Linked DNA regions of Lacticaseibacillus paracasei subsp. paracasei. The protein of the gene in region 2 binds, or shares a complex with, the protein of the main gene of each other region. Links are inferred from orthologs where the notes say so. Each region holds a gene or a part of one and is shown on either strand. Other genes may lie near its edges.

The links.
Region 1: the proteins of LBPC_RS05815 (region 2) and LBPC_RS07265 are in contact, whole or in part, in a crystal structure (PDB 3A7A), measured with the Escherichia coli proteins. The link is inferred for Lacticaseibacillus paracasei subsp. paracasei from one-to-one orthologs.

The regions. Positions count from the first base shown.
Region 1 is NZ_AP012541.1:1,477,053-1,480,806, forward strand. The notes cover bases 367-3,148. They hold LBPC_RS07265 (lipoate--protein ligase), read left to right. Parts: upstream 367-1,141; coding sequence 1,142-2,155; downstream 2,156-3,148. Other genes in these bases: LBPC_RS07260 (M13 family metallopeptidase), read right to left, coding at 367-902; LBPC_RS07270 (hypothetical protein), read right to left, coding at 2,269-2,496; LBPC_RS07275 (phosphoglycerate dehydrogenase), read right to left, coding at 2,652-3,148. In the rest of the region: more of LBPC_RS07260, read right to left, coding at 1-366; more of LBPC_RS07275, read right to left, coding at 3,149-3,590; LBPC_RS07280 (THUMP domain-containing class I SAM-dependent RNA methyltransferase), read right to left, coding at 3,723-3,754. UniProt on the Escherichia coli protein: Catalyzes both the ATP-dependent activation of exogenously supplied lipoate to lipoyl-AMP and the transfer of the activated lipoyl onto the lipoyl domains of lipoate-dependent enzymes.
Region 2 is NZ_AP012541.1:1,162,476-1,166,379, forward strand. The notes cover bases 589-3,520. They hold LBPC_RS05815 (glycine cleavage system H family protein), read left to right. Parts: upstream 589-1,870; coding sequence 1,871-2,170; downstream 2,171-3,520. Other genes in these bases: LBPC_RS05810 (FtsW/RodA/SpoVE family cell cycle protein), read left to right, coding at 654-1,859; LBPC_RS05820 (ISL3 family transposase), read right to left, coding at 2,298-3,520. Outside these bases: membrane protein insertion efficiency factor YidD, read left to right, coding at 1-142; LBPC_RS05805 (DUF2969 domain-containing protein), read left to right, coding at 135-356; more of LBPC_RS05820, read right to left, coding at 3,521-3,542; LBPC_RS05825 (ArgE/DapE family deacylase), read right to left, coding at 3,715-3,904. UniProt on the Escherichia coli protein: The glycine cleavage system catalyzes the degradation of glycine. The H protein shuttles the methylamine group of glycine from the P protein to the T protein.

The sequences.
Region 1 (3,754 bases), 310 kb from region 2 along the record:
GCACGACTAAAAGTACCGCCTAATTGGCGCAATGGTTCGCTTAAAAGACTAACAAGACTGTTTAGCCGGGTGACATACAACCAGTCGCGATAATTGCTGAAGTTAGCTTCGTTGAACAACTGCGTAAACTCATCCAAGAACCGCGGATCATTCACAACGACCGTTTCTGGCACCTGTTTAAAGATCTTTTGTAAGAAGTCAGCAAACTTGAATGGCTTGAGTTTTTCAACAACCTCCGCTGTCGGCATCGGGTTATAGGCCTTAGGGTAATCTGCCCACTCTTCAGAACTCTTAATATGTTTCGCAATTTCTGCATCAAAGGCCAAGGCGCCAGCTAAAGTTGCCTTTTGCGCAGCAGCGTCAAGATCTGTGTAAGCTAAAAGCTTAGCCATCATATCTTTGAAAATGGTCATCAATTGTTCGCCGTTTTGATTGCCCTTGGCGTAGTATGTGGTATCCGGCAAAATGGTTCGTGGACCCATCAAATTAATCACATTTTTGCTGGTGTCTTTCATGTCAGCATCTACGTAGAAATTAAATGGCGGGTCAATCAGATGCTCCTGAAGCAGTTCGGCTGCCCGTTGATTGTAATCCGCAAGGTCTTTAATGCCAGCAACCAAATGTAGTTGCGGCAAGGCTGGTGCAAAGCCCGCTGCGTCTCGGGTCTTGAAATCCTTGGCTTGTTTGTACAGCGTCACCGCAGATGCAAAATACTTGTCTGGCGTCGTTTTTTTGCCGTCAGCAATCGCTGAAAAATCAGCCATCATTTTTTCTTCGACTTCATCGGCAAGGTCCTGAAAACCGCCAGTACTGCTTTTGTCATCAGGAATGACTGCCTGATCCGTCCAAGCCCCGTTAACTGCCCGGTACAGATCATCTTGGTAGCGCACTTCACTAGTCATTAAAAAGCCCCTTTCAATATGAACAGATATGTCATAATCTTAACGCACTTCTCATTTGCGTGCACGGTTGAATCGCTTTTCAGCCATATTCCTTTTAGTTGAGAACAATGAAGAACTGATTAAGTCAATTGTTCACAATCGAAATCGCTTTCTTTTTAATGATTAACCCGCTAAAATGGAGCATGAAGTCAAATCGATGGCTAGTCGTCAATGGCAGTCATCATTCAGGAGGATTGAAAATGTATTATGTCATTATGAAGTCTCATGATATTCGTGAGAATCTGGCAACAGAACAATATCTCATGAACTCGAAACAATTTGATGAACCGTTACTGCTGTTCTACTATGAAAAGCCGAGTGTGATTGTGGGCCGAAACCAGAATACGCTTGAAGAGTTGAATCAAAAATACGTGGAGGATCATAACATTGTTGTGACGCGGCGGTTATCCGGTGGCGGCGCAGTTTATCATGATCTCAATAACTTGTGCTTCTCGTTTGTGGTTGACAGTGACTCTGAAGAATTTGGTGACTTCAAGTCCTTCACACAGCCGATTGTTGATGCAATTCATACTTTAGGGGCGACTAGCGCTGAAGTTTCTGGCCGTAATGACATGCTGGTCGACGGTAAAAAGTTCTCTGGCAGTGCTATGTATACACGTAACGGCAAGACGTTCTCCCATGGTACTTTGATGCTGGATGTTGACATGAGTGTGATTCCTAACGTCTTGAACGTCCCAGAAGACAAGATCAAGAGTAAGGGCATTAAATCTGTTAAGAGCCGTGTGACGAACTTGCGGCCTTATCTAGATAAAAAGTATCAAAACCTCACTGTTCCTGAATTCCGCGATATTCTTTTGACTCGGTTGTTCGGCGTTGATGACATCGCTGAAATCAAAGACAAAGAGTATCACGTCACCCCAGAAGACGAAGTCGAAATTAAAAAGATTTACGATGATGTTTACAACAACTGGGATTGGGTATATGGCCATAGCCCGGAATTCACCACCAAGAAGCGGAAGCATTTTGACTATGGGACGATTGATGCTCGTTTCGATGTCAAGGAAGGCAAAATTGCTAACGTCAAATTCTATGGTGATTTCTTTGGTCCTAAGGATATTGCGGATGTTGCCGGTGCGTTAAAAGGCAAGCCTTACACGTCAGCAGCCATTAAAGACACTTTAGATGCCATCAACACGAATGAGTACTTCACCAATATTCCTAAGGACGATGTGGTTAACCTGCTCGTACCATAATCGCATCAGTTTTTAGAACTTAAGGCAGCACGGCCAAATGCTGTGCCGCCTTTTTTCATGCAAAAAGGACAACCTTTAACAGGCTGTCCTTCGATCGATCAGCGATTGATCGCTCAATTATATTTAATTTGACTAATGGCGTACGCCTGAATCCTTTTCGCTCCCCGACCTGTTGCCACGGTGATCACGCCGCGTTCATTATAAGGTTTGACAGTCGCGGCCTCAATATCGACCACGCGTCCCTTGAGCCGATGGCGATCAATCGTATTGATCGCGACCTCATGCTGCGTGTGCAATGCATCTTGAAGCAAGTTGGTAATTTCTTCCGGGCGTTGTGCCATAAGCAATTCCTCCTTCATCTAAGAGCAGACGAGCGAAAAACCTGTCCGCAGATGTCTCAATGCGCATCGCTGCTAGCCGCGGTGAACATCAGTCAGCGACGATGCAGTGACTGAAATCGGTTACAGCTTCAGTATAACGGTTGTGTCGAAAAATTTCAGTATCCGCGCGTGAGATCAACTTGATGGCTTGCCAATTGGCCGCTTGATATCAAGGTTTTGAGGTTATCATTAAATATTTTAAAAACTTTGTCGCGTAATTGCGGCACCGTGCCCGAAATATGCGGCGTGAGCAAAACGTTCGTCATGCCCCATAATGGTGAGTCTTGCGGCAGTGGTTCCGGATCCACCACATCCAAGGCAGCAGCACTGATTTGATTGTTTTTCAATGCCTGCGTCAAAGCAGCCATATCAACTGACGGACCACGGCCAATGTTAATGAAAAGCGGTTGTTTGCTAGCGGCTGCAAAGAATGCTTCATCATAAAAGTGTTTTGTATCTGGCGTTAATGGTAACGCGTTGATGACGACATCTGCTCGCCCTGCTGCCTCATGGGTCGCCACATCCGTCATCACTTGGTCAAATCCTGCAGCTGGACGGCCATGTGCACTCACGCCAATCGTATGCAAGCCCAATGCCTGGAGTTTGGTCGCAATCGTTGATCCAATATGACCGGTGCCAAAAATGACTGCTGTTTTGCCCTTAAGCAATGTCATTGGCGGTCGCTCTTGACGTAATGTCCACATGTCGCGATCTGCTCGAATGGCTGGCAAAATACAGCGACTGATCGTAAACAAGACGCCAAGCACATACTCCGCAATGGGTTCGGCGTGAATGCCGCTTGTATTAGCCAGCAAGACATGGTGTTTAGCCAACTCAGCCAATGGTAAATAATCAACGCCAGCGGACATCGCCTGCACAAACTGAAGTCGGTCAAAGTTCACGCGCGTAGCCGCAGCATTCCAACCATAAACCACGTCAATTTGTTGAGCCGTGGCATCATCAAGCTTGTCAGCATCGATGACGCTGTGTCCCGCTGCTTCAAGTGTTTGGCGCTGCTCCGGCTTCAGACTAAAGCTGTTTAGAATCTTCATCATGTCGCACTCCTTTTCAAAAAACGCGTACGTAGGCGCAAAAACCTGCGTGTAAGGACCTTGGCTCCAATGGCCAAAGTTCGGCCATCACAGCCAAGGCCGCTCACTTACACTCCGGTTTCTAACCGCCCCTGGTCACGCTCTATCATGGTGCCAGTTAGGTTTGC
Region 2 (3,904 bases):
ACGGTGCAACCCCTTTGTTAAAGGCGGGCTTGATCCAGTGCCAGCTTTTTTCACTTTGCGGCGTAATCCGCATCCCGAAAATGACTTGGATCTTAGTGACATTCAAAATCTCAATCATAAGCTAGGAGGCCGTCATGGCTAAGGAAAGAAATATCAAGGTCACACAGGCAGATGAAACTCGAAATGGTCATACAGTTTCGGTTTTAAAAATCGGTGACCGGGAGATTGGCTTTATTGAACCGGACGGCACGCGATTTTCAGCATTTGTAGCTGGCTCGACTAAGCCTAACCGGTTCAAAACACTGGATGCCGCAGTTAATGCGTTGATTGCCGAATACCATTTACATCAAGGCTGAAACAACTCTGGCAGCGCGCATCGCAACATCCAGTGCTCCGTGATTTTAGAGGTAAATCGGTATTTGAACGGTTTTATCATCAACGTTTAGCTAGTAAAGAATATGCTTTTGCGAAAATCGAAGGCATTTTAAGAACGAAACGTGAACCAACGCGCTTAGGCAAGAGCGTGAACTGGCACGTTCAGAAACCGGGACATAGGCGACCTTGAGACGACCTGTTGGGTTTTGACCCTTTAGTTTCAAGGCTGTTATGTGCACGTTTCTGCGTCAGTGAACGTGTTTAAAGGAGGGCAGCCCGTGGAGTCACACGAAATCAAATCAAACTCAGAGGGTGATCGGATTGATTATGGCATCATCCTGTCAGTCATGTTACTGGCTTTGATCGGGCTTGTGTCCATCTATCTGGCCACCGCTCATGATACTTCTACGCTACAGAATCCTGTTCGTGCCACGGTTATGCAGGCGGCGTGGTATGTGATTGGCGGTATCGGCATCTTCTTCGTTATGCGATTTGATGCGGAGCAGCTTTGGCGCATTGCCCCTTATTTATACGGGATTGGCATTTTTCTGATGATTGCGGTATTGATTTTTTATGACCGCAACACAGAAGCCAGTACAGGTGCGAAAAGCTGGTTTGCCCTTGGCCCGATCAGTTTTCAGCCGTCAGAAGTGATGAAACCTGCCTATATTTTGATGTTGAGTCGCGTTGTGACCCAACACAATGCTGCTTTTTCACATACCATTCAACACGATTGGCAGTTAATTGGCCGGATGGTTTTGTGGACATTACCGATAGCAGTCCTCATGAAATTTCAAAATGACTTTGGGACGACACTTGTTTTTCTGGCGATTTTCGCTGGTGTTACCTTGGTTGCCGGGATTAATTGGCGCATTCTCGTGCCGATTGCACTTGTGGCTGGCATTATCGGGACAGTTGGCATTCTGTTAGTGACGCAGACATGGGGTCGATCTATTCTTGGTAGTATCGGCTTTAAAACATATCAATTTGCCCGAATTGATTCGTGGTTAAACCCTTCTGGTAGTACAACTGGCGACAGTTACCAGCTGTGGCAATCGATGAAGGCTATCGGTTCTGGTCAATTGACTGGGAAAGGGCCAATGCACATTGCAGTGCCTGTCCCAGTCCGAGAATCGGATATGATCTTTTCCGTGATTGGCGAAGCTTTCGGTTTTGTAGGTGCTGCGGTTTTGATTCTGTTATACTTTATGTTGATCTACCAAATGATTAGGGTCACGTTTGACACAAAAAATGAGTTTTATGCTTACATCTCGACTGGTGTCATCATGATGATCCTATTCCATGTATTTGAAAACATCGGCATGAACATCGGGTTACTACCATTGACGGGGATTCCGCTACCATTTATTTCACAAGGTGGTTCATTCTTGTTGGCTAATATGTTATCAGTCGGGATGGTCTTGTCGATGCGCTACCATCATACGAGCTACATGTTCAGTCGCGACACAGAAGATTTTGAATAGGGGAGAGCAAAATGGCAACAACTTATTTTTGGCAAGATGAACTGGCTTCCGGGCAAATTCGTCTCGGCTTGACCCAAGAGGCTCAAGAAACGTTAGGCAAAATCAAGTATGTTGATTTGCCAACAATTGGCGCGAGCCTTACCACCGGCAAACCTTTTTTAAGTGTTGAAGCCGAAAAAGCCGTGTTAGATCTTGAGGCACCGTTAGCAGGAACAATTGTGGACGTGCATCAGGAATTGAGTGATAAACCAGCTTTGTTAGACGAAACCGATCATAACCAAAACTGGGTTGTGACAGTTTCAACCAAATAGCTAATCAAAAAGCCGACCCGCATTTTTAAAATGACGGTCGGCTTTTTGCGGCTCTACGTCAACTGGTGTTGAAGAATAAATTTATCATTTGAGGCGGTTCTCCATTTGGGGAGCCGTCTTTGTCATGTTATGCCGTGATTTGGTAGATTCGTTTGAAGAAGTTCAGCTGATTCTTGAAGCCAAAACAGGATCGTTTGAGTGACTTGATGAGGCGGTTAACCCCTTCGATCGGACCGTTGGAATAAGGGCTGGTGACAGCGGCGAGAACAGCGACTTTGTGTCGCTTAAGCGTCGCGATCGTCATGTCCATTGCCGTACCGTTTGGCTCGTAAGTAGCTAACAGGTTTGCCAGTTCCGCGGGATGTTTCTTCACCATCAAAGCATCATGAAGCGCTAAGTAGGTCTCGTAGGTTTGCTTGAGCTTGGGCTCAGTATCAAGTGCGATATCGATGGCCTCCTGTTGCGTGACGTATTCATTCAAACCAAACAGGAACTGTTTGTGTTTAGCGTCAGGCGCAGTTTGATGAAAAAGCCGCCAGTTTGTCTTCATGATCTTATAAGGACGGCTGTGTTTGTCATCAAGCTGTTTGAGCGCTTGGACGCGTACCTGATCAAGGGCACGAGCCGCAAGTTGAATGATATGGAACCGATCAATGACGACTTGGGCCTTGGGGAAAACCTCATGAATAATCGTCTGATAAGCTGCGTTCATGTCCATGGTGACCGTCTGGACCCGAGTGCGTTCAGCGAGTGAATAATGAGCGATGAAAAAGTTTTTAATCGTGCGGTTGAATCGATCACCAAGCAAGGCAATTAGACGATGTGAATCGGCATCAAGACAGATAAACGACATCATGCCATGAGTGGAACGGAACTCATCAAAGCAGAGTCGCGTGGGTAGCCGGCGAGCCGGTCGGAGTTTGAGATTTTGGTCAATGATCCGTTGAACCGAGGAAGCTGAGATTCCGATAATACGGGCGATGGTTTTGACTGGCAACCGTTCATGCGCTAACTTCATGATTCGCTCTGTCATGTGAGTGGCGATCGTGTGGTTGGGTTGCACGAGTGGCGTCTTGGCACTGACTGTGTGGTAACAGTTATGACAGCGCCATCGTTGCTTGTGCAAGTCAATGACTGTCGGCATTTCAACCCCATTGAGGACGCGCACGTGGGCCGTATAAAACCCGTTAGGGTGCAAGGCCTCAAAGCCACACAGTGGGCACCGGGTTAACCGGTAAGTCAGCTCGGCATCAATCACATGATACTGGCGGCGACGTACCCCGTTGCCGCGATATTCATGACGAACAAAGGCAACTTTGATATTATGGTCTGGTATTCCAAGGACGGACAGTGTAGGATCGTATTGGGACATTTACTCATAACCTCGCTTGCTTTTGGTTTCGACGCTAACAAGCATAGCATGGACACTGAGTAGGTGTCTTTTTGCGTTATCCAAAAAGGGCCTACACGTTCAGTGTTGATTATTTCTCAACACCAGAAAGTGTAGACCCCTTTTTGCATGGCACATTGTGATTTAGCGCGGCTTATTCGAAGAAGCGCTTGGCAATTTCTTGATAAATTTTGATCGCCGTTGTGTAACTGTTCAGGTCGATGTGTTCATTCACTTGATGACTGAAGTGGTTATCACCGGGGCCATAGACAATCACATCAAAATGGTTAGTTGATTTGATGAACTCGGAAGCATCGGTTCCTCCAAACGCAACGGCTAATTCA